Regions from separate parts of the Nonomuraea sp. NPDC050680 genome, predicted to be linked through region 2. Evidence: riboswitches for the same ligand, from Rfam matches in the RefSeq annotation. Region 2 holds a riboswitch; the other holds the start of a gene.
What was found. Region 2 has a riboswitch for cyclic di-AMP ahead of AB0H88_RS13730 (hypothetical protein). Riboswitches for the same ligand answer to the same signal wherever they lie in the genome.
Positions count from the first base shown of each region.

Region 1 (14,471 bases), on a different contig from region 2:
GGCATCGTGGTCCGGGCCAGGCGGCAGCTCGTCTGGTCGCTCAGGCAGCGCGCCGACAGCGCGGCGGAGGAGGCCAAGCGGCTGGAGCGCGAGCGGATCGCCAGGGAGATGCACGACGTGCTCGCGCACCGCATCTCCATGCTCAGCCTGCACGCGGGCGCGCTGGAGTTCCGGCCGGACGCGCCCGCCGAGGAGATCGCCAGGGCCGCCGGGGCGATCAGGAGCAGCGCCCACCACGCGCTGCAGGACCTGCGCGAGGTGATCGGCGTGCTGCGCCACTCGGCGCCCGCGGCCGGCGACCCCGTGCCCGACCGCCCGCAGCCCACGCTGGCCGACCTGTCCCCGCTGATCGAGGAGTGCCATGAGGCGGGCATGGAGGTGGACTTCGCGCTCGACGCCGGTGACGCGCCGGAGGGGCTGGGCCGCAACGTCTACCGCATCGTCCAGGAGGCGCTCACGAACGCGCGCAAGCACGCGAGCGGCGCTCCCGTGACGGTCACCGTCGTCGGCGGTCCGGGGGCGGGCCTGACGGCCGAGGTCCGCAACCCGCTGCGGCTACGCCAGAGCACGCGCATCCCCGGAGCCGGCGCCGGGCTCATCGGCCTGACCGAGCGGGCCCAGCTCGCGGGCGGGCGACTCGAACACGGCGCGACCCGCGAAGGCGACTTCCTGGTGCGCGCCTGGTTACCTTGGCCGGTGGAGACTTCCCAGGAGGACGCATGACCGTGCCGATCCGCGTGCTGATCGTCGACGACGACGCCCTGGTGCGAGCCGGACTGTCGATGATCCTGGGCGGGACGGGCGACATCGAGATCGTGGCCGAGGCGGGCGACGGCTCGGAGGTGCCACCCCTGGTGGCCGCGCACCGGCCCGACGTGGTGCTGATGGACATCCGGATGCCCGACGTCGACGGGCTCACCGCGACGGAGGCGCTGCGCGCCGCCCAGTCGCCGCCCGAGGTGGTGGTGCTGACCACCTTCCATGCCGACGCCCAGGTGGTGCGGGCGCTGCGCGCGGGGGCGGCGGGGTTCCTGCTGAAGGACATCCCGCCGCGCGAGCTGGTCGAGGCGATCCGGAAGGTGGCGGCGGGCGAGCCGATCCTGTCGCCCGCCGTGACCCGTCAGCTCATCGCGCACGTCTCCGAGGACGGCGGCGGCGCGGGCCGGCGTACGGACAGGGCCCGCGGGCTGCTGGCCAAGCTCAGCGAGCGCGAGCGTGACGTGGCGCTGGCCGTCGGCCAGGGAAAGTCGAACGCCGCCATCGGCGGCGAGCTCTACATGAGCGTGGCCACGGTCAAGGCGCACGTCTCGCGGATCCTCACCAAGCTGGACCTCAACAACCGGGTGCAGATCGCGCTCATGGTGTATGACGCCAGCCTTTGAGCATCCGCTCGATCGTGGCCCGGTGTAACACCAGGTCATCGGGGTCGTCCGGCATGGGCTGCTCGCCGAAGTGGATCCGGCGCTGCCACACCCTGGCCATGATGGCCCCGTGTCGCAGCGCCGCGTACATCTCGTAGAACTCCATGTCCCGCACCCGATAACCCGTCAGCTCCCGATATTTCCCGCAAACGTCGTCGCGTCGCATGAAGTCGGGAATTCCGGGCATGCCCAGGGCCTCCGTCAGGTCCTGGAAGAATCGGTGCAGGAAGATCATCCACGCCAGATCGAGCTCGCGCGGCCCCACCGCGGCCATCTCCCAGTCGAACACCGCCACCGGCCTGAAGTCGCGATACATCACGTTCCCGATGCGGGCGTCGCCCCAGCAGAGCACGTCGGGTCCCGGGTCGCGCGGCCAGTGCGCCTCCAGCCAGTCGAAGCCCCGCTCCAGCAGCGGGATCCGCATCCCGCCGTGCGCCCACTCGTAATAGGCGCGCTGCTCGTCCACGTGACGGCGCAGCCCGCCCTCCGGGAGTACGGCCAGGTCCCGTTCGGTGAAGGGCGCGTCGTGCAGCGCGGCCACGATCGCCACCGTCGCGTCCTGTAGCCGGCGCCGATCGTGCGGGGCCGCGTCGAGCATCCAGCCCTCGAACGTGTACGGCAGGACATCGGGCGGTACGTCACCATCCTCCCGTTCCATGATGAAAAAGGGCGTGCCCAGCGGGCCGGGGTCAGGCTCGAACCAGAGGGCCCTGGGCGCTGGAATCCCAGCTTTCTCCCTGGCCGAGCGCATGATCTCGAACTGGGCCCGCAGATCGTAGGAAGGGAAGACGGGCACCGCCTCCTGGGCGGGCGCCATCCTGGCTACGCATCGGATGCGCTGTCCGGGCCAGGACGCGGTGAAGAAGAGCGTTTCGCTGGACATGCCGTTTTCCATGGGCCTCGACAGCTCGGACACCGTCACCTGCCGGTCAACTCGCCCGCTGAGCCAGATTCCCAGCCGATCGCGCAGTTCCTCCAGGTCACGGGTGGAGGTGCGCATCTCGTCCGTCACGGTCGGCCTCCTGGATGAACACCGGGTGAACGCGGGTCCCGGCCCAGTCGTATACCCCTAGCAAGCGCTTGTCCATATGCGACCTGCCGTTACGGACAGGTACACGACAGCCGTACCCTTGTCTGAAAGGGCATGTCACGAAGGGACCGTGGGATGAGTTCAGCGGGTGAAGGTCTGTCTCGCCCGCTTCCCGAGCAGGTGAGACTCAACGTCGTCGATCTGGCGGCGCAGGTCCTCGGGTCCATGCCCGCTGCCACGATTCCACCGCCGCTGCGCGGCATCGCCAAGTTCGATCCGCGCAAGCGCGCCAAGCTGGGCAGCGCGCCCATCGCCGCCCAGTTGGAGAACGACAAAGAGTTCCGCGAGGTGGTCGCCGAGTCGGTGGCCGCCGGATGGCCCGAGCTCGTCGCCTCGCTGATCGAGGGCAACGTGCCCCCCGCCGCCGACCCCGTGCTGGTGGCCGCCGCGGCCTATCTGACGCGACCGGTCGGCTGGGCGGAGATGGTCGAGGCCGCCCGGGCCGATCTTGAGCAGTCGGCGGTCGCGGCCGAGGGGACCGAGCGCGAGGAGGTGGTGAGCCGGCTGCGTGAGCAGCTCGCCGCCCAGAAGAGCGCCGCCAAGGACGAGTCCGACCGGCTGCGCGAGCAGCTCAGGGCGGCCCGCGCCGAGAACTCCGACCTGCGCCGCAAACTCCACGAGGCCCGCGAGCGGAGCAAGGCGGCCGTGCGCCGCGCCGAGGAGATGGAGCACGCGGCGGACGACGCCAAGTCCGCCGCCACGGCCGCGGGCAGCGCGGGCGAGTCCGAGCTGCGCCGGCTCCGCGAGCGGCTGGCCGATGTGGAGAAGCAGCTCGAAGCCTCGCGCCGGGCCGCGCGTGAGGGCAGGAGCATCGAGGACGCCCGCGTCAGGGTGCTGCTCGACGCGCTCCAGGACGCCTCCGCCGGGCTGCGCAGGGAGCTGGCCCTGCCCACCATGATCAGCAGGCCCGCCGACTCGGTGGCCGCGCTCACGGGCGAGCGCCCCGGCGTCAGGGGCGTGCCCGCCCGCGCCCTGGCCGACGACGACCCGCAGCTCCTCGACCAGCTGCTCGCGCTGCCGCAGGTGCACCTGATCATCGACGGCTACAACGTGACCAAGACCGGCTACGGCACGCTGACCCTGGCCGACCAGCGCAACCGGCTGATGACCGGCCTCGGCGGGCTGGTCGCGCAGACCAGGGTCGAGGTGACCGTGGTCTTCGACGGCGCCGAGCTCAACGCGCCCGTCCAGGTGGTGGCGCCGCGCGGCGTGCGGGTGCTCTTCAGCGCGCCCGGCGAGATCGCCGACGACCTGATCCGCCAGCTCGTCCGCGCCGAGCCGCCCGGCCGGGCCATGGCGGTGGTCTCCTCCGACCGCGAGGTGGCCGAGTCCGTCCGGCGCATGGGAGCCAGACCGGTTCCGTCGGCTCTGCTGCTGCGCAGGCTGGGCCGCGCCTAGATTACGAATCGGTTGTTGAGGTGAAAGCTCACCCGCCACTTCTGTACCATTTCGCCCCAGATACATTCCCCTGGAGGCGACACTGTGAGGTTTGGCCGGGTGCCACTGGCCGCGGGTCTCGCGATCGGGCTGCTGCTTTTCCCCACAAGCGAGGCACTGGCCGCGCCGAAGCCCACGATCAAACAGGCGAAAGCCAAGCTCAAGAAGCTGAACGACCAGGCCGACAAGGTCGTCGACCGCTACAACACGGCGACCGAGAAGTACAAGGCGGCCCAAGGCGAGTACGGCAAGCTGAACGCCAGCTACAAACGCAAGCTGGAGACGGTCGCCGCGCTGCGCGCCCAGGTCGTCGAGATGGCCGTCGACACCTACAAGCGCGGCCCCGACGCCACCTCCTGGCCCACGATGATCGGCCAGCCGGACCCCACGGGCCTGCTGGGCAGCATGGCGCTCGCGGGGCAGCTGTCGGAGGAGAAGGTGGCGCGGCTGGCGGCCTTCGACCGGGAGAACCGCGGGCTCAAGGGCGAGCGCGACAAGGCCGAGACGGCGCTGCAGGCGGCCGACAAGGAGCGCGACGGGGTCGAGAAGGAGCGCTCGGAGGTCCGCAAGCTGATCGCGAAGCAGAAGAAGCTGCTCGAGAAGCTCGGCGCCTACAAGACCGGTGACCCCAACAGCACCGGCATCAAGTACACGGGCTCGGCCTCCGGCAACGCCGCCGCGGTGCTCAGGTTCGCCTACGCGCAGGTGGGCAAACCGTACGTGTTCGGCGGCACGGGACCGCGCGGCTGGGACTGCTCGGGCCTCACGCAGGCGTCGTGGCGCGCCGGGGGCGTCTCACTGCCCCGCACCACGTGGCAGCAGTGGGCCTGGGGCTCGGCCCGCAAGGTGGATCTGAAGGACCTGCAGCCCGGCGACCTGATCTTCAGCTCGGGGCTTGGTCACGTCAGCATTTATGCGGGCAACGGGCAGATCGTGCACGCCCCCCAGACCGGCGACGTAGTCAAGGTCGTCACCCTCTCCTCCTATGGCGGCACGCTGGTGGGAGCCATCCGTCCGTAGCTCTGCACAGCTTTGTACTAAAACCACCGATTTTTCGGTACGGCAAGCACGGTGAGCCCCACCCGCCGTCCGTGCCTGGGCTCTGTCCAGGGGCACGCTCCTCCGGTGGGGCCCGCTGGGCGCCGTGACGTGCGCCCTCTTGACCCCGGTCCGTGGCTTCAGGCGGCCGTGGGCCGGATGGTCCGCCGATGGACGCTGGCCGATCCATGCGGACACCACCGGCTTGCCGGTCGACGGACCCGGTCTGCTGGTCGACGGACCCGGTCTGCTGGTCAACGGATCCGGTCTGCTGGTCAACGGATCCGGCCGTGGACGGACTCGGCCTGGGTTTAGGGCCTCTGACCGGCTGTTCAGTCGGCTGCGGCCGCTTGTTCGGCGGAACCAGACCGGCTGTTCAATTGACCCCGATCTGCTGTGCAGCGGACCTCCCACGCACGCAGGCCGATGCCGCTGGGCGGATTGGCTGCACGCTGCTCGAATGCCTTCAGCGGGTGACGACGATCACTGATCTCGGTCCGTCGGCGACCCTCGCGTCGCCCACTTCCGCGCATTCGCCGGCACCATTCACTGGTGCCCTGTCGTGTTACTAGCGGGACCAGTGTGACAAGAGTGACAAAAGGGACCTGACAGATCACTGTGTCGTCAAGTGTGAGAAGGGTCACATTTGAGTAACATAACCCGGCACTCCAGCTGCGGTTCGGGACTTTACTGACACCTCTGAGTGATCCTGACAACCCCATGACGGCTTTGCCAGCGCGTTACTCAAGGGCGTAACTTCTGGCGTCGCGGCGAACAAGCCATGGCGTCGCGACTCTCCATCGGGTCCCCGATGTGGACAGATAAGAAATCCGTTAGGTCATCGCCTCTCCACATGTCTTTACGTGGTGGTGGCCTGCCGAGTCCGTGCAGCCAGGAGGCACGGAGCCGGGGACCCAGCGATCCCGCCCTCGGGATCAGGGGTGAATCGGCGCGTATCGCGCCGTAGGGCGACTTCCAGGCCCGAATCCGTCAGCTAACCCGGTAGGCGTTCGTGGAAGCTCCAAGGAGAAATCCTGTCTACCTCCCCCAGTAACCCCCGTCTGTCCCGCATTGCCCTGAGTGGCGCAGCGCTCACGATGACCGTGACGGCCGGAGGTTTGGTCCTCCCTGCCCCGACGGCGCAGGCGGCGACAACGCGTGATGCGGCCGAAGTTTCCCGGACCACCACAGCGGCGAAGGCCGTCACGTCCGTGAAGAAGGCCGCGCAGCAGACAGCGGTCGCTCGGCAACTGGCGAAGGCCCGTACGGCCGTCGCCGTGGCCAAGGACCAGATCGGTGACCCGTACAGCTACGGGGCCACAGGACCTGGTTCCTTCGACTGCTCCGGTCTCGTCCAGTACGCCTGGAAGAAGGCCGGCGTCAAGATCCCGCGCGTGACGAACAGCCAGTTCGCGCGCATCAAGAAGAAGGTCTCCTGGAAGAATCTGAAGCCAGGTGACCTGCTGTTCTTCCATGGGCTCGGCCATGTGGGCATGTATGTCGGCAACGGCAAGATGGTCCACTCGCCGAGGACGGGTTCGACGGTGCGCGTCGAGAAGCTCAACGGATGGCGCAAGGCGTCGTTCGTGGGCGCGGTGCGTCCCGGCCTGTAAGTCCGGCCTGCAAGACCGTCACGAAGGTCCCGTCCCAGCTGGGACGGGACCTTCGCGTGTTCCGGGCTTTCCGTGACGACCGGTCCGGGCCTTTCCGTGACGGCCGGTCCGGACTTTTCCGCGAACGCTGGTCCGGCCTTTCCGCGACGACCGGTCCGGGCTTTTCCGCGAAGGCTGGTCCGGCCTTTCTGCGACGACCGGTCCGGGCTTTTCCGTGACGGCCGGTCTGCGGCGCGGGGCGACTACGATCGGGGAACGTGTCCGTGCAGGTGAGCCGCCGAGTCTTGGTGGTGGGGGTGCTGCTCCTGGCCCTCGCCTCGGCCAGCGCCGCCCCGCACCCGTCTCCAGGGGCGAACGACCTCTCAGCAGCGGTTCGTGACCTATCGTCCGGTAGCCCCGAGCAGTCCGCGACGATCAGTGACGTGCCGCCCGGCGGCCCCGGTCAGCCCGTGACGGATCACGGTCTCCCCTCTGGCGGTCCCGATCGGTCCGCGACCGGCCACAACCCGGCGGCCGATGATCGTGAGCTTCCGGCGGAGGCTCAGGGCCTCTTGGGGGATGGCGCCGAGGTCGTACGAGGTGTGCGTTCCGTCGTCGTCGGTCAGCACGCGGCGCCCGAGTCGCTTCGCGACCTGGCGCGCAGGGCCGATGCCGCCGGGTCGCGGGTCTCCGCCGTGCTCGGCCAGCCGGTGCGGCCCGTGGTGCTCGTGCCCGGCTCGGCGGCCGAGGCTGCCCGGGTGGCCGGGGTGGGGAGTGTCGACGGGCTGGCGGCGGTGGCCGATGGCGGGAGAGTGGTCGTGGTGCCCGAGAACTTCGCCCGGCTGACCCCGACCGGCCGGGACATCGTGCTCACGCATGAGCTCACCCACGTCGCCGCCGGGACGAGGCGGTTGCCGGTGTGGCTCTATGAGGGGTTCGCCGACTACGTGGGCTACCGGGACGCGGGGTTGCCGGTCCGGGTGGCCGCCGCCGAGTTGGCCGCCGACGTGCGGGCCGGGCGCTTGCCGGGCGAATTGCCAGGGCCTGCGGCATTCGCACCGTCCACTCGGGAGCCTGTACGCCTGGCACGGGCGTACCAGGAGGCGTGGCTGGCGTGTCGCTTCATCGCCGAGCGGTTCGGTGAGGGGACTCTGGTGAGGCTCTACCGTGATGCCCAGACAGGTGGCCTCGACCGGGGGCTCACCGAGCTCGGGCTCTCGGCGGGGACGCTGACGGCACGGTGGCGCGACTACGTGCGGGACCAGCTTGCGTAAGGGGAACGCGGATGGAAGATCTGCAGGGCACCGACGACATGCCGCCTGACGACGACGCGGGCCCCGATCAGCACCCGGCACAACCGCCCGGCGACTCCGCCACGTCAAGCGACTCCGCCACGTCAAGCGACTCCGCCACGTCAAGCGACTCCGCCACGTCAAGCGACTCCGCCACGTCAAGCGAGGGCGCCACGCCGGACGACCGTGCCGCGTCAAGCGACCGAGCCACGCCGGACGACCGTGCCGCGCCAGGCGACCGAGCCACGTCAGGCGAGGGCGCCGCGCCGGACGACCGTGCCGCGCCAAGCGATCGCGCCGTGTCCGGTGGCTGGGTCGCGGACGGCGGGGACGTCGCGGTCGGCCGGGCCGGTGCCGGTTGGGCGCTGGTCGTTCTCGGCGTGGTGATTGTGGCCGTGGTGGCGTTCACGACGCCCTGGCGGGTGATGCCCTCGGGCGCTCCCACGGTGGCGCCGGACCCGGCGCGCGACTTCAGCGCCGCCGAGATCGCCAGGGCCGCCGCCTTCGACGCGGCCACGAGCCTGCCCGGCTACCTGTCACTCGGGCTGACCGTGCTGTTCGCGGGGCTGCTCGTGCTCACGCCGTTCGGGGCCAAGGTGTTGGGCAGGTTGCCGGGGCCGTGGTGGGTGCGGGTGGTGCTCGGGGTGGTGGTGCTGACCGCGATCGTCGAGGCGATCAGGTGGCCCCTGGGCATCTGGTACGAGGTGCGGCTGCGCGACTACGGCCTGTCCACGCAGGACTGGGCCGGCTGGACCGGCGACCGGCTCAAGAGCCTGGCCGTGAACGTGGTGCTGCAATCCATCATGGTGCTGGTCGTGGTGGCGCTGGCCAGGTGGCTGCGGCGCTGGTGGATCCCGGCCGCCGCGGGCGCGTTCGCGTTCACCTTGGCGGCGTCGTTCGTGTATCCGGTCGTGTTCGAGCCGCTGTTCAACGACTTCCGCCCGATGCCAGGGGGCGCGCTCAGGGCGAACCTGATGATGCTGGCCGAGCGCGCCCATGTCCCGGTCGAGGACGTGCTGATCGCCGACGCCTCCCGCCGGACGAACGCGCTCAACGCCTACGTCTCCGGCTTCGGCGCCACGCGCCGGATCGTCGTGTACGACACGCTGCTCAAGGCTCCGCAGTCCGAGGTCGAGCTGGTCGTGGCGCACGAGCTGGGCCACGCCAAGTACGGGGACGTGCTGGTCGGCACGCTGGTGGGCGGGCTGGGCGCCGCGTTCGGCACGATTCTGCTGTTCCTGCTCCTGGGCCTGCTACGGCGGCGCACGGGCATCGCCTCGGCGGCCGACCCACGGGCGGTGGGAGTGATCATGGGCTTGATGAGCCTGGCCACGGTCGTCTCGGGGCCGGCCCAGAACGTGGTCAGCCGCCACATCGAGGCCCGCGCCGACCTCCACGCCCTGAACCTCACGAAGGACCCGGCCACGTTTATCTCGATGCAGAAACGCCTGGCAATCACCAATATTTCCGACTTGTCGCCGGATCCGGTGGAATATGCCCTCTATGCATCACACCCCGCCGGCCCCGAACGCATCGCCATGGCCCGGGAGTGGGCCGCGCTGAACGGCCGGCAGCAGCCGTGACCGGTGTGCTCATCGTCACGAACGACTTCCCGCCCCGGCCGGGCGGCATCCAGTCGTTCGTGCACGGGCTGGCCCTGCGCACCCCCGGCGTGGCCGTCTACGCTCCGGCCTGGCAGGGGTGCGCGGAGTTCGACCGCCGCCAGCCGTACCGGATCGTCCGTCATCCCACCTCGCTCATGCTGCCGACCCCGGCGGTCGCCCGCCGGGCCGCCCGCCTGCTGGCCGAGCAGCGGGCGGACACCGTGGTGTTCGGCTCGGCGGCCCCGCTGGGCCTGCTCGCGCCGGGGTTACGGGCGGCCGGCGCGCGGCGCGTGGTGATGCTCACCCACGGCCACGAGGCGTCGTGGGCGAGCGCGCCCCTGTTCCGCGGGGCGCTGCGCAGGATCGGCGCGCACGCCGACGTGGTGACCTACCTCGGCGAGTACACGCGCGCCCGGCTGGCCGCCGCGATCTCGCCGGCCAAGCTGGTACGGCTGGCGCCGGGCGTGGACACCGGCCAGTTCCACCCGGACGCGGCCAAGGCCGAGCTCGGGCTGGCCGGGCGGCCCGTGGTGATCTGCGTGTCGAGACTGGTGCCGCGCAAGGGCCAGGATCAGCTCATCAGGGCCTGGCCCCGGGTGCTGCGGGCGGTGCCGGAGTCGGTGCTGCTGCTCGTGGGCGGCGGGCCGTACCGCAAGAGGCTGGAGAAGCTGGCGCGGGGGCAGGAGTCCGTCCGCTTCACCGGCACGGTCCCGGCGGCGAGCCTGGCCGGCTACTACGCCGCCGCCGACGTGTTCGCGATGCCGTGCCGTACGCGGCTGGGCGGCGTCGACGTCGAGGGGCTGGGGATCGTGTTCCTGGAGGCGTCGGCGACCGGCCTGCCGGTCGTCGCGGGCGCGTCCGGCGGCGCCCCGGACGCGGTACGGCACGGCGAGACCGGTCTCGTCGTCGACGGCACCGACGTGGAAGAGGTCGCCGCGGCCCTGATCGAGCTGCTCGGCGACCCCGAACGGGCCCGGAAGATGGGCGCCCGGGGCCGTGACTGGATCGCCGGCGAGTGGACCTGGGACCAGGTCGCCGCCCGCTTCCACGCGCTCCTTTAGCCCTTGGTGGCCCCCAGCGTGAGCCCGGCGACGAACTGCTTGTGCAGCATCTGGAAGATGATCAGCGTCGGCAGCGCGACCAGAATCGACCCGGCCGCCAGCAGGTTGTAGTCGGTGAAGAACTGGCCGCGCAGGTTGTTCAGGGCCGAGGTGACGGGCAGCTTGTCGCCCGACGACATCAGCACCAGCGCCCACAGGAAGTCGTTGTACATGAAGGTGAACTCCAGCGTGGCCAGCGCCGCCAGCACCGGGCGGCACAGCGGCAGCGTGAGCTGCCAGTAGCGGCGCCACACGCCGGCCCCGTCGACGAGTGCCGCCTCGGTGATCTCCTCCGGGATCGTGCGCATGAAGTTCGACATGACGAACACGCAGAAGCCGAACTGGAACGCCACGTGCACCAGGATCAGCCCGAGATAGGAGTCGTACAGCGACTGCGAGTCCGACAGCCACGAGGGCAGCGGCACGAGTGTGTAGAGGGTGTAGAGCGGGGTGATCAGCACCTGCGGCGGCAGCAGGTTGCCCGCCGTGAACGTGATCAGCAGCGCCTTGCGCCCCGGAATGCGCAGCCGCGCGATCGCGAACGCGGTGAACGACGCCATGAACAGCGTGATCAGCACGCCCGGGATCACGATGATCAACGTGTTGAGGTAGTAGCGGGGCAGGTCGGCCTGGCTCCACGCCTGCCCGTAGTAGTCGAGCGTCAGGTGCTCGGGCAGCGAGAAGTAACCCAGCCGCGAGGTCTCGTCGTACGGGCGCAGCGAGGCGTAGAGCGCCAGCGCGAGCGGCAGGACCCAGCCCAGCGCCACCAGAGCGAGGAAGAGGTGCAGCAGGACGCGCAGCGGACGCGCCCGGCGGCGCACCGGCTCCCGCCGGTCCTGGACCGGGGGCGTGGTGATGGGCGCGGTGAGCGTCATCGTTCCTCCCTGAACAGTTGCGACAGGTAAGTGACGATGAACCCGAGCGTGATCGCCAGCAGGATCACCGCGATGGCCGAGCCGAACCCGATGCGGCTCGCCTCGCCCACGATGTTCTCGGTGACCAGCACCGACAGCAGCTCCAGCCCGTTCCTGCCCTTGTTGATGGCGTAGACGATGTCGAACGCGCGCAGCGCCTCGATCACCGTGATCACCAGCACGATCACGTTGACCGGCCGCAGCGTCGGGAACACCACCCGGAAGAACGCCTGCGCCTCGTTGGCCCCGTCGATCGCGGCCGCCTCCTTGAGCGCGGGATCGACCGCCTTCAGCCCGGCCAGATAGATGATCATCACGTACCCGACGTGCCGCCAGCCGGCCGCCACCATGACCACCCAGATGTTGATCGACCGGTCGCCCAGCCAGTCCACGGTCAGCCCGGTCACCGCGTTCAGCACGCCGTAGTCGGAGGAGTAGACGAGCTGTGCGATGAACCCCACGACGGCCAGCGACAGCACGACCGGGGTGTACAGCGCGCTCTGGTACACGCGCGACAGCCGCAGCCGCCGGTCCAGCAGCACCGCGCAGAACAGCCCGAACGGCGTCGCGACCAGGCCGAGAAAGCCCAGCCAGAGCACGTTGTTACGGATGGCCGACCAGAACGGCGGATAGTCGTTGACCAGGTCGGTGTAGTTGCGGCCGCCCACCCACTCCATCGGCTTGATGCCGTTCCAGTCGGTGCCCGACAGCCCGATGGAGGCCAGCGTGGGCCCCCAGATGAGGCCCACGTTGACGATGACGGCCACCCCCAGCCCGATGACCAGGATGGTCACGTCGCGGGCGGAGTAGCGACGGGTCTTGGCGGCCATCAGCGGAAGATGTTGGTCTTCTGCTTCTCGATGCCGGCCAGCAAGGAGTCGATCTCGTTCGGCTTGCCGACGAACGACTGCAGCGACGGGATCATCACGGTCGAGGCGAAGTCGGGCCGGGTGTCACGGTCGAGGAACTGGGCCAGATGCGTCGCCTTGGACACCAGCTCGGCGCCGCGCTTCTGCAGCGCGCTGTAACCGCTGGTGTCGGCCTTGGAGCTGGCGGCCAGGGTGCCCGGGTCCAGCTTGGTGGCGACGTTCTGCGAGGTGCCCAGGGCCAGGTGCTTGAGCACCGCCTTGGCCCCGTCGACGTTCTTGGCCTTGCCCGAGATCATGTAGCCGTCGATGGGCGCGTCGATGGAGTCGGTGCCGTATGCCGGATTGATCTCGGGGAAGGTGAAGAAGTCGATGTCGTCGCGCTCGTTCTCCGGGAACTGCTGGGCGACGAACATGCCGAGCAGGTACATGCCCGTCTTCTTCTGCTGCAGCGCCTGCCCGGCCTCCTGCCAGGTACGGCCCAGCGCGGCGGGCTGGTGATACTCCAGCAGCCCGCGCCAGGTGTCGAAGACCTGTTTGACCCTGGGGTCGGTCCACGACTCCTTGCCGCCCATGAGCGAGATGTGGAAGTCGTAGCCGTTCGTCCGCATGTTGATGATGTCGAACGTGCCCATCGCGGGCCAGCCGTCCTTGTCGGCGAACCCGATCGGGATCAGCCCGTCGGCCTTCATCTTCTTGGCCAGCGCGGTGAACTCGTCCAGCGTCTTGGGCGGCTCGTAGCCCTTCTCCTGCCACACGCTCTTGCGATAGAAGACCGCCCACGGATAGTACGTGAACGGCACGAAGTACTGCTTGCCGTCGGTGCCCGTCGAGGCGGCCTTGAAGGCGGGCGTGTAGTCGCTTCCGATCTCCTGCCACACATCCGAGATGTCCGTCGCGAGCCCCTGCTCGGCGAAGAACTGCATGCGATATCCGGCGAACCAGGTGAAGACATCGTCCGGCGTGCCTTTGAGGTAGCGGTTGATGTTCTCCTGGAAGGTGTTGTGGTCCACAGTGTTGATCTTCACTTGGGCCTGGGTGAAGCCCTTGAGCACGGTTTCGAGGGACTTCTTGGGAATTTCGTCCGAGGCGTTGGAACCGAACGTGACCGTGCCGAGGTTTCCGGACGACTTACCACCCGGTGGCGCGGCGGGCTGGCTGGAGCCGCAGCCGGCCAGGACGGCCGGGACACCGAAGGTGGCGGCCGCGCCGAGCAGCAGGTTGCGACGGGAGATCGGCAGACGTTGGACCATGGTGGTTCCTCCTTGCCAGGATCCTCAAATTCCCCCGAATTCGCTCGATTTCCTTCAGAGAAGAGCACACCCAACCGGCTGTCAACGCACGATTTGATGTCGAACAGGCCGTCCGGAACCGTCACCACCGAGCGCGGGCCTTGAACTCCGCAGGTGGCGTGTCATGATGCGTCCGAATGGCATGTCGAGAAACCGTCGGAAATGTCGGAAATGTCAGGTAAATGTCGGGGGAGTGTCGAGAAACTGTTGGGAACTGGGTGATGCGATGCTCGCCGTCCAGCGACAGCAGACGATTCTGGAGCTCGTACGGCTGAACGGCGCCGTCAAGGTGGTCGACCTGGTGCGCGAGTTCGGCGTCTCGGACATCACGATCCGCCGCGACCTCGAACTGCTGGCCGAGCGGGGGCTGCTGGCCAAGGTGCACGGCGGCGCGACCGTCATCGGCGCCGGCTCGACCGACGAGCCCGGCTTCGCCGCCAAGTCGGTCCAGCAGGAGGAGGAGAAGCTGGTCATCGCCCGCCGCGCCGCCGGGATGGTGTTTCCGGGCACCGCCGTGGCGCTCTCGGCCGGGACCACGACCTGGACGCTTGCCCACCAACTGGTGAACACGCCCGGCCTGACCGTGGTGACCAACTCGGTGCGCATCGCCGACGTCTTCCAGCACGGAGGGCGGCCGGACCAGACGGTGGTGCTGACGGGCGGCGTGCGTACGCCCTCGGACGCGCTCGTCGGCCCGGTGGCGGTGGCCGCGATCCGGCTGCTCAACGTGGACGTGCTGTTCCTGGGCGTGCACGGGATGACCACGCGGGCCGGGTTCACCACACCGAACATGATGGAGGCCGAGACCGACCGCGCCCTGGTCGA
Region 1 is NZ_JBFAIF010000001.1:379,832-394,302, reverse strand. It holds gene AB0H88_RS01900 (histidine kinase) at 1-723, shown strand, start outside; gene AB0H88_RS01895 (response regulator transcription factor) at 720-1,382, shown strand; gene AB0H88_RS01890 (phosphotransferase family protein) at 1,357-2,433, opposite strand; gene AB0H88_RS01885 (NYN domain-containing protein) at 2,587-3,909, shown strand; gene AB0H88_RS01880 (NlpC/P60 family protein) at 3,994-4,968, shown strand; cyclic di-AMP (ydaO/yuaA leader) riboswitch at 5,852-6,010, shown strand; gene AB0H88_RS01875 (C40 family peptidase) at 6,198-6,599, shown strand; gene AB0H88_RS01870 (hypothetical protein) at 6,857-7,852, shown strand; gene AB0H88_RS01865 (M48 family metallopeptidase) at 7,864-9,453, shown strand; gene AB0H88_RS01860 (glycosyltransferase family 4 protein) at 9,450-10,535, shown strand; gene AB0H88_RS01855 (carbohydrate ABC transporter permease) at 10,532-11,449, opposite strand; gene AB0H88_RS01850 (sugar ABC transporter permease) at 11,446-12,318, opposite strand; gene AB0H88_RS01845 (ABC transporter substrate-binding protein) at 12,318-13,607, opposite strand; gene AB0H88_RS01840 (DeoR/GlpR family DNA-binding transcription regulator) at 13,873-14,471, shown strand, end outside.
Region 1: another riboswitch for cyclic di-AMP. It lies ahead of AB0H88_RS01875 (C40 family peptidase); the one in region 2 lies ahead of AB0H88_RS13730 (hypothetical protein).

Region 2 (14,471 bases):
GCGGCCCCACGAGGGTGAAGTCGGGCACGGCGAGCGCGTCGAGCGCTTCGGCGTCGCCGCGGCGCTCGGCTTCCATCCACTGCCTGCTGAGTCCGTCGAGTCGCTGGTCGATGGTCATGGTCAGATCTCCTGTCTCTCCATGGGCCGGCCCTGGCGGTACACGCGCGGGGGCTTGCCGCCCGCCGCCTGCCCGCCGTCGATGGGCAGGGTCACTCCGGTGATGAACGACGACTGGTCGGAGCAGAGCCACACGACCGCCGCGGCCACCTCTTCTGACCGGCCGACGCGCCGCATGGGCGTCGACAGCCCGGCCAGGCGCTGCGCCTCCTCGCCCGCCGCCTCCAGGTGGTGGGTGAGGATCGGCCCGGGGGCGACAACGTTGACGCGGACGCCCTGGTCGGCGTAGTCGAGCGCGGCCACCTTCGTCAGGCCGATGATTCCGGCCTTGCCCGCCACGTACGCGCTCAGGTTCGCGTGGCCCTGGAGCCCGGCGAGCGAGGCCATGTTGACGATCGACCCGCCACCTGAGGCGAGCATGGCCGGAATCTGGTACTTCATGCCGAGGAAGGTGCCGCGCACGTTCGTGCGGATGCCCCGGTCGAACTCGTCGGGATCGATGTCGGCCAGCGGCGCGGGCATCGGCCCGTCGGTGGCGTTGTTGAAGGCCGCGTCCAGCCGGCCGAAGGTCTCCAGTGCCCGCTGGACCAGCCGCTCGCTCGACGCCGCGTCACCGACGTCGAGGGGCACGGCCAGCGCCTGTCCGCCGTCGAGGCGGATGTCCGCGGCGACCTGTTCGACCGTCTGTGTGTCGCGGGCGCCGAGCACCACGGCGGCGCCGGCCTGGGCCAGGGCGCGAGCAGTGACGGCGCCGATGCCGCGGCTGGCCCCCGCCACGACCGCGACCTTGCCACTGAGGGAAGGGTTTGGCTGCATGTCCTTGACGATAGATATCGAAGCATTAGATGTCAAACGATTAGATGTCACTGCTAAACTCGGCGGCATGATGCCACCCTTCCGGCCGCCGATCGGCCTGCTGCTCACCAGTACCGCCAGGACCGTGAGCCGGACCTTCGACGACGCGCTCGCCTCCGCCGGCGGGTCCGCCCCGGTGTGGCAGATCCTCATCTCGATCAAGTCCCGGCAGCTGGGCAACCAGCGCGAGCTCGCCGAGGCGGTGGGCATCCAGGGGGCGACGCTGACCCACCACCTCAACGCGATGGAGAGCGGCGGCCTGCTGACCCGCCGCCGGGATCCCGCCAACCGGCGCGTCCACGTGGTCGAGCTGACCGAGGAAGGGGAGCGGCTGTTCCACCGGCTGCGCGAGGTGGCGATGGCCTTCGACACCCGCCTGCGCGCGGGGCTCAGCGAGGAGCAGACCGCCTCGTTCGAGGAGATTCTCACCCAGCTGGCGCGGAACATCCGCGACTAGACAGGCGGCCAGACCGGGCTCAGCCTGCCCCGCGTCGACCTCACCTCCGCACCATGGGGAGGATGGGTTCATGAACACACGATCTATTGGCCATGCCCGTGTCGGCGCCATCGGGCTCGGCGCCATGCCCATGTCCGTCGCGGGTCACATGCCCGACGAAGCACAGTCGATCAAGACCATCCACGCGGCGCTCGACGCGGGAGTCACCCTCATCGACACCGCCGACGCCTACACGCCGTCGGCCGACCAGGTGGGTCACAACGAGCGGATCGTGGCCAAGGCCCTGGCGAGCTGGAGCGGCGACACCGGCGACGTACTCGTGGCCACCAAGGGCGGCCACACCCGCCTGCCGGACGGCGGCTGGCAGGTCAATGGCCGGCCGGACTACCTGGCCGAGGCGTGCGAGCGCTCCTTGAAGGCACTGGGAGTGGAGGCGATCGGGCTCTATCAGCATCACCGGCCCGACCCCGCCGTGCCGTACGAGGAGACGCTCGGCGGCCTGCGCGACCTGCTCGACGCGGGGAAGATCCGGATGGCGGGCATCTCCAACGCGAACCCGGAGCAGATCAGGCTCGCCCACGAGATCCTGGGCGGGCGGCTGGCCAGTGTGCAGAACGAGTACTCGCCGAAGTTCCGCTCCAGCGAGCCGGAGATCGACCTGTGCGAGGAGCTCGGGGTGGCGTTCCTGCCGTGGTCGCCGCTGGGCGGCATCAGCTCGGCGTCGGAGCTCGGTGGTAAGCACGCGGCGTTCGGCACGGTGGCGGCGGCGCGGGGCGTGTCGCCGCAGCAGGTCTGCCTCGCCTGGGAGCTGGCGCGCAGCCCGGTGATGATCCCCATCCCCGGGGCCAGCAGGCCGGAGAGCATCGTCGACTCGGTCGCCGCGGCCGACCTCGTCCTCACCGCCGAGGAGCTGTTCCTGCTTTCCTAGCTGAACGCTTTCCTCACTGAACGCTTTCCTCACTGAACGCTTTCCTGGCTCGACTTCAGGTGGCTGGGGCCGGCTGGTCGCCCTGATCGCCATGCCCGGGCACGGATCGACCGGGAAACCCCGCAGTCCAAGGTCGAGGCCAGTTTCGCGTCCTGAGCGCCGTCATGCGAAGCTGTCCTTGTCCCCAACACCAGGAGGTCCTCATGGCGGAAACACCGGAGCCGGAAGTCGACGAAACTCCCGAGGACGAGATGAAGCGCAAGTTCCGCGAGGCGCTGGAGCGCAAGCGTAACCAGCACGCCGACTCGAGCGCGGGTGGCAGGGGCAATGACCCTTCCAAGATTCACGGCGCTCACGGGCCCGCCGCCAGCAAGCGTTCTTTCAGGCGGAAGAGCGGCGGTTGACCTGGGCTTTTCTGGGGGTACGGCATGCCGTACCCCCTTTTTTCTTGACCTCCTAGGTAGATCTTCGCCCGTTTCATGGCCTTATGTTTGCCTTTGTCCGGTTTGGTATCTATAGTTCATGGAGTTACCAGCCGGTGACTTTGGGGCTTCAACAGGGGAGTACCAACCGGCAGGCGCCGAATCCCGCTCGCGGGAACCGGGGAACCAAACGTTCCTTAGGGGTGAATCCGACCACGGTCGGTAGGGCATCTCCACGTCCGAACCCGTCAGCTAACCCGGTAGGCGAGATGGAGAGGACACCTACCGCATGCGTAACCCCCGCGTAGTGCCGCCAGCCCGCGTGTTGTCATCCGCCGACTGACCGGCACCTTCCCCCCAGCTCTTCCCCGCTCCGCGTAGCGCCCGTTTGGCGTTTTGCCCGGCTACGCACACCTTTCGCGAGCGCAATCCCCTTGTTCCCGTATAAAGGACTTTGCTACTTCATGTCTGTTCGATCTGCCATGCTCACCGCCGCCGTAGTCGGTGCGATCTCCATCGGCGCAGGCACCGCCGCACACGCCGACACCGGCGGCGACAAGAAGGTCCTGCTCAAGGGCTCGACCACCGCGTCCTACTTCTGGGACGACTCCTCCGGCCGCGCCGGGGACACCGGACTGCCGGCCAGCGGCAAGCCCATGCAGAAGGGCCTCGCCGCCAGCCCGAGCTGGCCGCTCATGACCGAAGGCTACGTCGTCTACAAGGGCAAGAAGATGCCCTTCTTCGTCGGCGACCGCGGTCCGGGCGTGCCGTCCTCCAGCGGTGTCATGCTCGACCTCGACGCCAAGACCTTCGCCGCCCTGACCGGTGGCAGCTTCAACTCCAGCACGCTGGGTGTGGACGGCAACGGTGGCGCGGGCCACATCAAGATCCAGTACGTCATCACCAAGTGGGGTAGCGGCCCGGGCAAGAAGAACTACCCGCTGCCCTTCTCGACCGGTTCGTACGCCGTCGTGGACCGCAACCCCGCCAAGCCCCCGACGATCGTGGCCGAGGGCGACAAGCCCGCTTCGGTCAAGCCCGCTCCCGCCAAGGCTGTGCCGGTGGCCGCCAAGAAGGCCGACAAGGCCGGCGCTGTAGAAAAGGCCGGCGCCGTAGAAAAGGCTGAGAAGAAGGTTGTCGAGTCGAACGCCATCGGTGGCGCCGCCGCGGCGGTCGCGCTGGCGGTATTCGGCGGTGGCGTGACGGTCGGCCGCGACCGGATCCGCAAGCTCGTCCGGCGCTGACGGCCGTCAGATCCGAAGACGGTCTTGCTGACGGCCGTCAGATCCGGAGCCGACGATCTCGATGGTCGTCAGGTCCGGGGCTGGCGGTCTTTGCGTCCCGGGAAACAGAATGTCATTCTGACCTCGTGACCACGCTTGCAGCCGCCAACGGCATCGAGATCGCGTACGAGACCTTCGGCTCACCCGGCGGACGTCCCCTGCTCCTGATCATGGGGCTCGGCGCCCAGCTCATCCACTGGGACGACGAGCTCTGCGAGCTCCTGGCGGAACAGGGCCATCACGTCGTCAGATTCGACAACCGGGACGCCGGACTCTCCACACACCTGCACGACGAGGGCGTTCCCGCACTGGGAACGTCCTCTTCGTATCTGCTGGACGACATGGCCGACGACGCCGCCGGGCTGATGGACGCCCTCGGCTGGACCGCCGCCCATGTCGTGGGCGCCTCGATGGGCGGGATGATCGCCCAGACGCTCGCCATCCGGCACCCCGAGCGGGTGCTGACCCTCACCTCGATCATGTCGACACCCGGCCCGGACGTGGCCCCGCCCACGCCGGAGGCCAGCGCGGTGCTGCTCGCCGCGCCCCCCACCGATCGGGACGCCGTGCTCGCCCAGTCCTTGAAAACCTGGTCCGTGATCGGCTCGCCCGGCTTCGACCTGGACCGGGAACGCATCCTCCGGCTGTCCGGCCAGGCCTACGACCGGTGCTTCGACCCGCCGGGCACGACCCGGCAGCTGGCCGCCATCCTGGCCTCCGGCGACCGCACGGAGCGGCTCGGCACGCTGGGGGTGCCCGCCCTGGTCATCCACGGCGAGGCAGACGCGCTCGTCCCGGTCGCCGCCGGCCACGCGACGGCGGCGGCGATTCCGGGTGCCACGCTGCTGACGTTCCCCGGCATGGGCCACGACCTGCCTCGGCCGCTCTGGCCGGACATCGTCGGCGCCATCACCAAGCTCACCACGAGCTGACGCTCACCACGAGCTGACGCTCACCACGAGCTGACGCTCACCACGAGCTGACGCTCACCACGAGCTGACGCTCACCACGAGTTGACGTACCAGGGATCGGTGGAGGTCGGTGGCTCGTGTCCGCCGCGCCCGGACGCGAGCCACCGGATCTCTCAGATCTCCAGCTTCTCCTCGATACCGCGGAGCTGGTGCCGGGCGAGCGCCAGGTTGGCCCGCGCCCGGTCCAGGGCGAGATAGAGGAAGAGCCCCTTGCCGCCGCGGCCGGTGATCGGCCGGATGATGTGGTACTGGCCGCCGAGCGTGATCAGGATGTCCTCGATGGAGTCCTTGAGCCCCAGCGAGTCCATCGTGCGCAGCTTGGCCTTGACCACCTCCGTGTTCCCCGCCGCCGCGACCTGGAGATCCAGGTCCTTGGAGCCGCCGAGCGCCCCCAGCGCCATGCCGCTGCCATGATCGACGATCACCGCGCCCAGCGAGCCGTCGATCGTCATCATCTCCTTGAGAGAGACGTCCATGCTGGCCATGCCTTCCTCCGTTCAAGCTCAGTGAATCCGTGCTGAGATGGCGGCCACGCTGGCCGCCGTCTTGCGTCCCTCCAGCCGGAGCAGCCCGAGATTGGTGCCGGGCTCAGCCAGGACTGCGAGGACGATGGTGGGGCCCGCCGCGTAGAAGGCGGCGAAGCCGGCGGTGCCGGAGATGAGCGTCTCCTCCAGTACGCCCTGGCCCGTCATGATCGTCATTCGCCTGCTCAGCGCGAGCAGTGCCGCGGACAGCGCGGCGACCTGCTCGCCACTGCCGTCGGCGTTGTCGCAGGCGATGCTCATGCCGTCGACCGTGCAGGCGACGCTGCCGCTGATGTCCGGGGTGCGTTCGCGCAGGAGAACCATCTCCCTGAGCACCTCTTCACGCAGCTCCACCGGTGGCCTCCTTTGCGGGCGGGGGAACCTCATGTCAGCTCCTCCAGCGCCTTCTTCAGGCGCATCAGCAGGGCCAGGTCCGTGGGGTCCGCCGTGACCGGCGGGCCGAGCGGCAGGCCCGGGGCACGGGGATCGTGCGGCGGGCGTTGACCGACCGCTCCGCGTTCCCGCTGCGGCAGCGCGCCCTGCCCCTCTCCGGCGATCTTCGCTGCGCTCTCTTCCGGGGCTCGCGACGTGCCGTCCCTGGGAGCGCGCGTGTGGGCGCCCTTGGACGGGCCGTCGTGGGCGCGCGTGGTGGTCGTCTCCACTGGGGGTGCCAGCAGCCCGGCGGCCGCCATCCTCCGTACGGCCAGCAGCACCGAATAGCCGGACCTGCCGATCCGTCTGGCCAGGTCGAGCGGTGTCGCCTCGGCCCCGGCCCCGGTGACGACCTCCCACTGGACCGAATCCAGAGTCACCCCGCTACCCGGCAGCCATGGCGCCGGCCGTACCGGAGCCATGTCCAGCTGGGCGGACGGCCAGATCTGCGCGAGATAGGCGCGGCGGCGCGCGCACTCCCGCACCAGGCCCGCCACGTCGAAGAACCACTGCCCGCCCAGCCAGTGCTGCTCGCCCGGCCGGAACTTCGGCCGCGTCCCGCCTACCGGCAGCAGGAAGAACGCGGCGTCCAGGACGGCCCCGAGCACGCAGTACTGCAGCTCGCCCAGCGTGACGGGCCCCTCCTCCAGCAGGCGCGCGCAGCCCCCGCCGGCCTGCAGCCTGCGCAGCGCGGTCTCCGGCAGCCGCCCGCGCGCCGCCAGCAGCCGCTCGACGCCGGGCGTCTGGGCGCACTCCATGTACGTGACCCGGCCCTCGCTGAGGAAGATCGTCCCGGCTCGGCCCACGCGGAGCGCGCCCGTGGCCCGTTCACGGGCGAGACCGGCCAGAAGCGTGTCCAGCGGTGCCATGGCTCAGGTGAGCAATTGGCGGGAGATGTTCAGCAGGCGGTAGCGCGCCAAGGCGAGATTCGACCGTTCCAGGTCGAGGCGCAGGTAAATGACGAGCGGCCCCTCGAATACCGTTTCGAGGAATCTCAGTAAATGATGGCCTTTGTCGGTAGTGACCAGCATGTCGTCGATGCGGATCGTTTCGCCGGGGCAGGAGCGGGCCAGGCCGTCCATGGTCGCGCGCAGTGTCTCGGTCAGGGCGGCGGCGGAGCTCTCAGCGTCCACACCCTGCGGTGGCCCGCTGATAGCCACGGCCATGCCGCTCGTCTGGTCCACCAGCATCGCGTCCAACGCCCCTGGTATCGCCATGACCTCGGTCAGGCAGTCATCCAGTCCCAGCACGTGACCCTCCCACGCCGTCATGAGGACTGGGACAGCGTAGGAGCGGCGGATGACGGCTGGGCGATCGGATAAAGCGAGATATGTATGAGGTTAAAGATGTCTACGGCCAAGGTAGAGAAAAACCTAACCGCGACGGAGATTTTCCGATTAGGGGTATTGCTGACGGCATTTAAGAGTTTTGCTCACATTATTCTCGGCCCAGCTTTCCGGTATCCAACGGATACTCTGGAGAATATGAAGATCCTTCTCTTTGGCGCGACCGGCATGGTCGGTCAGCGCATCGCCGCCGAGCTGGCGGCCCGCGGCCACGAGGTGACCGGTGTCAGCAGGTCGGGACCGGTCAAGGGAGATGTGCGCGACGCCGCCACGCTGGGCCGCGGCCACGACGCGGTGATCTGCGCGATCGCTCCGCCCCGCGACGGGAGCGAGCCCGAGGGGCCGTTCCTCGACGCCCATCGCGCCCTCATCGACGGCGTCCGCGCCGCCGGGGTCAGCCGGCTCGTCGTCGTCGGCGGCGCCGGCGGCCTGGAGGTGGCGCCCGGTGTCGACCTGGTCGACACGCCCGGCTTCCCGGAGATGTACAAGAAGGAGGCGCTGGCCCAGCGGAGCGCTCTCGGCCTCTACCGCGAGGTCGACGACCTCGACTGGACCTACGTCTCCCCGGCCGCGGAGATCGCGCCCGGAGAGCGCACCGGACACTTCCGTGTCGGTGGCGACCAGCTTCTCGCGGACGCCGAGGGCAACAGCCGCATCTCCGCCGAGGACTACGCGATCGCGATCGCCGACGAGGTGGAGAAGGGCGCGCACCCGCGCCGGCGCATCACGGTGGCCTACTGAACCCCGCCCCGCGCCGGCGCATCACGGTGGCCTACTGAACCCCGCCCGCCCCGGCGCATCACGGTCGCCTACTGAACCCCGCCCCGCTCCTCCACCAGGTCGTCCGGCTCTTCGAGCAGGCCGCCCGGCTCCTCGGGCAGGAGCGCCTTCTCGTCGGGCTTGTGGACGAGCACGTTGTCCACGTACGACTTCACGGCGGCCGGGAGGCCCACGTCGGCCCCGGCCGCCTCCGACAGGTACCACCGGTGGTCCAGCACCTCGTGGAACAGCTGCGCGGGCTCCAGCTTCACGCGCAGCCGGGCCGGAATGCCCTCGACCGTCGGCTGGAACACCTCCGCCAGCCACCGGTGCGCCACGATCGCCTCGTCCTCGTGCCGCAGGCCCTTGGCGACCCGGAAGCCGTCGAGGTCGTTCAGCAGCCGCCTGGCCTGGTTCTCCTCGACGTCGAGCCCGGTGAGCCGGAGCAGCCGCCGCTGGTGGTGCCCCGCGTCGACCACCTTGGGCCGGACGATGAGCCGCCCGGTGCCGACCTTGCGCCGCACCATCATCTCGGCCACGTCGAAGCCGAGCAGGTTGAGCCGCCTGATCCGCTGCTCCACCCGGTGCCAGTCGACCTCTTCGATGATCTCGTCCTGGGTGATCTCGTTCCACAGCCGGTGGTAGCGGGTCACGATGTCCTCGGCGGTGTCCATGGGGTCGATCGACGGGTGCAGCAGCCCGCCCGCCTCCAGGTCGAGCATCTCGCCGAAGATGTTCATGTGCGCGGCCTCGATGTCGGCGAGCCGCTGGCCCTCGCTGAGCATCGGGTGCATCTCGCCGGTCTCCGCGTCCACGAGGTAGGCGGCGAACGCGCCCGCGTCCCTGCGGAACAGCGTGTTCGACAGCGAGCAGTCGCCCCAGTAGAAGCCGGTCAGGTGCAGCCGCACCAGCAGCACGGCCAGCGCGTCGAGCAGCCGGGTGAGCGTGTCGGGCCGCAGCGTCCCGGACATGACCGCGCGGTACGGGAGCGAGAACTGCAGGTGCCGGGTGACCAGCGCCGCGTCGAGCCCCTCGTCCCGGCCGGTGACGTAGGCGATCGGCTCGACCGACGGCGCGTCGAGCCTGGCCAGGTCCCACAGCAGCTGGTACTCCCGCCTGGCGTACCGCTCGCTGATCTCCTTGATCGCGTACACGTTGCCGGACAGCCGCACGAACCGCACCACGTGCCGCGAGATACCACGCGGCAGGTCGACTATGTGATGCGTCGGCCAGTCGGAGAGAGGGACCTCCCAAGGCAGGCGGATCAGGTCGGGGTTGCCGAGCGCGCCGGTGATCTGAAGGGGCATATGCCCAGGATATTGTGCGGACGTGGACGAGTTTCTCAAGTGGTACTTTTCCGGTCGCCCCGTCGTCGCCAGCACCCTGGGAGCCGACGGTTACGATCACACGCTCGGTGACTTCACCGCCGCCGCGTTCGCCGCCCGTGAGCGGGAAGAGAACGTCTGGCTGGACCGGCTCTCCAGGCTGGAGACGGCGGCACCGGACGACGCGATCGACAGGGATCTCGTCCTGTCTCAGCTGAGGGGTTCCATCGCCCTGGCCTCCTGGCCGGACTGGCGGCGTGACCCGGCCGTCTACCTGTCGGCGATCTTCACCTCCATGTTCACGCCGTTCCAGCGGCGGCTCAAGCCCGAGCCTGAGCTGGTGGCCGCCGCCGTCTCCCGGCTGGCCGAGGTGCCGGACGTGCTGGCCGCCTGCCGGGCCAACCTCGACGCCGAGCTCGCGGCGCCGCTGCTCGTCCAGCGCGGCCTCGGGCAGGCGCGCACCGGGCGCAACTTCCTCACCAAGACCATCCCCTCGATGGTGACGGACCCGGAACTGCGCGCGCGGCTCGCGTCCGCCGCCGAGCCGGCCGCCGCTGCTTTCGACGCTTTCGTCACCTTCCTCGACGAGTTCGAGTGCGGCGGCACCTGGCGGATGGGGGAGCGGCTCTACTCGACGCTGCTGCGCGAGCGCGAACTGCTCGGGTACGGCGCCGCCGAACTGCACGAAAAGGGCGAAGCGGCCTGGGCGTCGCTGGACGCGCGGATGCGCGAGGTCACCAGGAGACTCAACGGCACCGAGGACTGGCGCGCCGCGATGGAGTCCTTGATGGACGACCATCCCGCCACGCTGGCCGACATGCGGGCCGAGTACGAGGCCGAGACCCGGCGGGCCCGCGAGTTCGTCAAGGACCGCGACCTGGTGACCTTCCCCGAGGGGGAGGAGTGCCTGGTGCTGCCCTCCGCCGAATACACCAGGCCGATCCTGGCCGTGGCCCACTACCTGTCGCCGCCGCCGCTGAGCAGCTCGCGTACCGGCGTGTTCTTCGTGCCGTACACGCCTGACGGCTTCACCGAGGAGCAGGTACGGCAGCGCCTGCGGACTAACTCGCGGGCCCAGATGCCGTCGATCGCCGTCCACGAGGCCTATCCCGGCCACCACTGGCACCTGTCGCACATGGCGAGCAACACCCGGACCGTGCGCAACGTGTTCCGCACCCCGTACTTCACCGAGGGCTGGGCCCTCTACGTCGAGAAGGTGCTGCACGAGCAGGGCTACTTCGACACGCTCGCCACCGAGCTGGCGCACCTGGACTGCCGCATCTTCCGCGCGGCCCGCATCGTGGTGGACACGGCGCTGCACTGCGAGGACATGTCGATCGAGGAGGCGGAGACGTTCATGGCGACGAAGGCGTCACTGTCGCCCGGAACGGCGCAGGGGGAGGTCAACCGCTACTGCGCCTGGCCTACGCAGGCGCCGTCCTACCTGACGGGCGCGATCGAGATCGACCGGATCAGGGAGTCGTACGACGGGTCGCTGAAGTCGTTCCACGACAAGATCGCGGGCTCGGGCGGCCTGCCGCTGGGACTGGCCGAACAGGCGGCCCACCTGTAGCCCCTCAGGACCTGTAGCTCTTCAGGACGCGCGGCGGGGGAAGGCGGGTGGGTTGAGCGAGCGGTCGATCACGGCCGCGAGCTGCTCGTCGGTAAGGATCGTGGGCTTGCCGACGCTCAGCCCCCGCACGTACACCTCACACAGCCATTCCAGCAGCCGGGTGGCCTCGAAGGCCTGTTCCAGCGTGGCGCCGATGGTGACGCCGCCGTGGTTGGCCATGAGCGCCGCCTGCTTGCCGTCGAGCGCCGCCCGGACGTTGGCCGCCAGCTCCGGCGTCCCGTACGTCGCGTACTCGGCCACGCGCACCACCCCGCCCAGCAGCAGCGCGTTGTAGTGGACCGGCGGCAGCTCGGTCATCGTGCTGGCCACGACGGTCCCGAACACCGAGTGCGTGTGGACGATGGCCCGCGCGGCGGTGGTCTCGTAGACGGCCAGGTGCATCGGCGTCTCCGAGGACGGCTGTAAGTCGCCTTCGACCAGGTAGCCCTCGATGTCCACGATCGGGCACATCTCCGGCGTCAGCCGGTCGAGCGCGGCCCCCGAGGGGGTGACCGCGACCAGGTCGCCATCGCGCATGCTCAGGTTGCCCGACGTGCCGATGACCAGGCCCAGCTCGACGGCTCTCCGTCCGTACTCGCACAACTGCTCGCGCAGGCTCATGGCGGGCAATGTAGTCGGTCGTCCGAAATGCGGCAATGCTACTGAGGGCCGCGTGGTCGGCTCGCTCATCGTGGCCGCCTTCCGGCGCGCTCAGAGATGGTCGAGAGTGGAGAGCATCAGGCGTTCCATGTCCACGCGGGCAAGGCGGCCGGGATAGAGCAGCAGGTGCAGGCTGAGCCCGTCGACCAGCGCCAGGAGGCGCTCCGTGATGTCGTCGAGGTTCTCGTCGGTGGTGAGCTCGCCCGCCGCCCGAGCCTCGCCGAGCAGCGTCCGTACGGCGTCGCGGAGCTCGGCGGCCTCGGCGCGCTGGACCTCGGCCAGGCGCTCGGAGGCCAGGCTGCGGCTCCAGAAGCTGACCTCCAGCCGCGTCTCCTGGGTACGCTCCGCGTCGAGGGGCAGGTTGTCCAGCAGCAGCTCGCGCAGGGCGGCCAGGCCGGTGGCGCCCTCGGTCTTGCGCGTCAGGCGCTCGCGGATGCGCTGGTGGGACTGCCGCAGCGCCGACAGCAGGATCTCGTCCTTGTCGGCGAAGTAGTGCGCCAGCACGCCGTTGGAGTAGCCCGCCTCCTTCGCGATGGCACGGGTCGTGGCGGCGTCGATGCCGTCCCTGACGATCACCCGGCGGGCGGCTGAGAGCACCTCGCGCCTGCGCTCGTCATGGTCAACGATCTTCGGCATCCGGTGGCCCCCTTCTTGGTGCTGTCCCGAGCATATTGACTTTTTATTCGGACGTCTGTCTATTTAGACCCATGACCGTCGCCACGGTCGGCGTGCACATCGTCGACATCCTCGCCAGGCCCGTCGAGTACATCCCCGAAGGGCAGGACACCGCTCTGGTGGACCAGATCCGGCTGACCGCTGCCGGGTCCGCGGCCGGGACGGCGGTCGACCTGGTCAAACTGGGCAACGAGGTCGTCTCCATGGGCGCGATCGGGGACGACGAGCTCGGGGACTTCCTGGTGGCGGTGATGGGCAAGCGCGGCGTGGACGTCTCCCTGCTCGTCCGCAAGGCCGGCGAGCAGACGGCGGCGTCTATCCTCCCGATCAGGCCCGACGGCGGGCGCCCCAGCTTCCACGTCCCCGGGGCGAACCTCGCGGTCACGCCGGCGGACCTGGACGAGGCGCGGCTGCGTGGCGTGCGGGCCGTCCACCTGGGCGGGATGGACGTGACGTTCGGGCTGGGGGATCCGGCGTTCTTCGCGCTGCTGGACTCGCTCCGGGCAGCCGGGGTGATCGTGACGATGGACCTGCTGTCGGAAATGCCGGACCTGCTGGGGATGGCACGGGCGTTCCTCCCGCACGTGGACTATGTCCTCCCGAACGACTCCCAGGCGCTCCTCATGGCGGCCGGCCTCACCGCCGGCTCCGGTTCGTCGGCGGGAGAGGGGGATTCGCCTTCGTCCCCTTCCGTGGCGGAGGTGTCGGCGGCGGCCCTGGCGTTGCTGGCGGAGGGGCCGCGCGGGGTGCTGGTCACCATGGGGGCCGAGGGAAGCCTGGTGGTGACCGAGGCGGGGATCGAGCAGGTGCCCGCGCTCAAGGTCGAGGTCAGCGACACGACCGGCTGCGGGGACGCGTACTGCGCCGGGTTCATCACCGGGCTGCTGCACGGACAGGACGTGGTGGGCGCCGCCCGCTGGGGGACGGCCGCCGCCGCCCAGGTCGCCACCGGACTCGGCTCGGACGCGGGCCTCACCGACCTCGAATCCATCCTCGCCCTCCTGGCGTGACTTCGACCTTGCAGAGAGGGATGTCAGATGACAGACGCTGAGCTTCGTCAGCGGGCGTTGAAGGTCGTGCCCGGCGGCATGTACGGGCACCTCAACGCCGCGATCTTCGCCCCCGGATACCCGCAGTTCTTCGAGCGGGGCGAAGGGTGCCGTCAGTGGGACGTGGACGGCCGCGAGTACATCGACTTCATGTGCAGCTGGGGCCCGGTGGTGCTCGGGCACCGGCATCCGCGCGTGGAGGAGGCGGCCGCCCGGCAGCTGGCTCTCGGCGACTGCCTCAACGGGCCGGGGCCGATCATGGTCGAGCTGGCCGAGCTGCTGGTCGACACCGTGCCCAGCGCGGACTGGGCGATGTTCTCCAAGAACGGCACCGACGCCACCACCCAGGCCCTCATGGTCGCCAGAGCGGCCACCGGGCGGACGAAGGTGCTGATGGCCCACGGCGCCTACCACGGTGCCGACCCCTGGTGCACGCCGTCGCTCGCCGGGACGACGCCGAACGAGCGGGCCGACCTGGTGGAGTTCGACTACAACTCGATCGAGTCGCTGGAGGCCGCGGCCGCCACGGTCGAGGGGGAGGTCGCGGCGATCATCGTGACGCCGTTCAAGCACGACTCCTTCGAGGACCAGGAGCTGGTGGAGCCCGCTTTCGCGCGGGCCGCGCGGGCGCTGGCCGACCGGATCGGGGCCGCGCTGGTGATCGACGACGTCCGGGCGGGGTTCAGGATCGACCTGCGGGGGTCGTGGGAGCCCTATGGCGTACGGCCGGACCTGACGGCGTGGTCCAAGGCCATGGCGAACGGCTACGCCATAGCCGCCGTGACCGGCACGGACGCGTTGCGCGGCCCGGCTCAGACGCTGTATTCGACGGGCTCGTTCTGGTTCTCGGCCGTGGCGATGGCGGCGGCGAAGGCGACGATCGAGACGCTGCGCGACACCGACGGCATCGCGGCCATGGAACGGGCCGGGACGCAGTTGCGTGACGGGCTGTACGGGCAGGCCAAGGCGCACGGGTTCGTGGTGAACCAGACCGGGCCCGTGACGATCCCGTGGCTGAGCTTCGACGGCGACGCCGACCTGTCGACCGCCATGTAC
Region 2 is NZ_JBFAIF010000003.1:536,590-551,060, forward strand. It holds gene AB0H88_RS13705 (nuclear transport factor 2 family protein) at 1-118, opposite strand, end outside; gene AB0H88_RS13710 (glucose 1-dehydrogenase) at 121-933, opposite strand; gene AB0H88_RS13715 (MarR family winged helix-turn-helix transcriptional regulator) at 1,001-1,429, shown strand; gene AB0H88_RS13720 (aldo/keto reductase) at 1,500-2,357, shown strand; gene AB0H88_RS13725 (DUF5302 domain-containing protein) at 2,561-2,761, shown strand; cyclic di-AMP (ydaO/yuaA leader) riboswitch at 2,926-3,061, shown strand; gene AB0H88_RS13730 (hypothetical protein) at 3,244-4,023, shown strand; gene AB0H88_RS13735 (alpha/beta hydrolase) at 4,149-4,994, shown strand; gene AB0H88_RS13740 (hypothetical protein) at 5,147-5,518, opposite strand; gene AB0H88_RS13745 (roadblock/LC7 domain-containing protein) at 5,537-5,911, opposite strand; gene AB0H88_RS13750 (hypothetical protein) at 5,941-6,858, opposite strand; gene AB0H88_RS13755 (roadblock/LC7 domain-containing protein) at 6,862-7,239, opposite strand; gene AB0H88_RS13760 (NAD(P)-dependent oxidoreductase) at 7,474-8,076, shown strand; gene AB0H88_RS13765 (DUF4032 domain-containing protein) at 8,145-9,401, opposite strand; gene AB0H88_RS13770 (DUF885 domain-containing protein) at 9,424-10,992, shown strand; gene AB0H88_RS13775 (class II aldolase/adducin family protein) at 11,014-11,652, opposite strand; gene AB0H88_RS13780 (TetR/AcrR family transcriptional regulator) at 11,743-12,327, opposite strand; gene AB0H88_RS13785 (PfkB family carbohydrate kinase) at 12,399-13,376, shown strand; gene AB0H88_RS13790 (aminotransferase class III-fold pyridoxal phosphate-dependent enzyme) at 13,404-14,471, shown strand, end outside.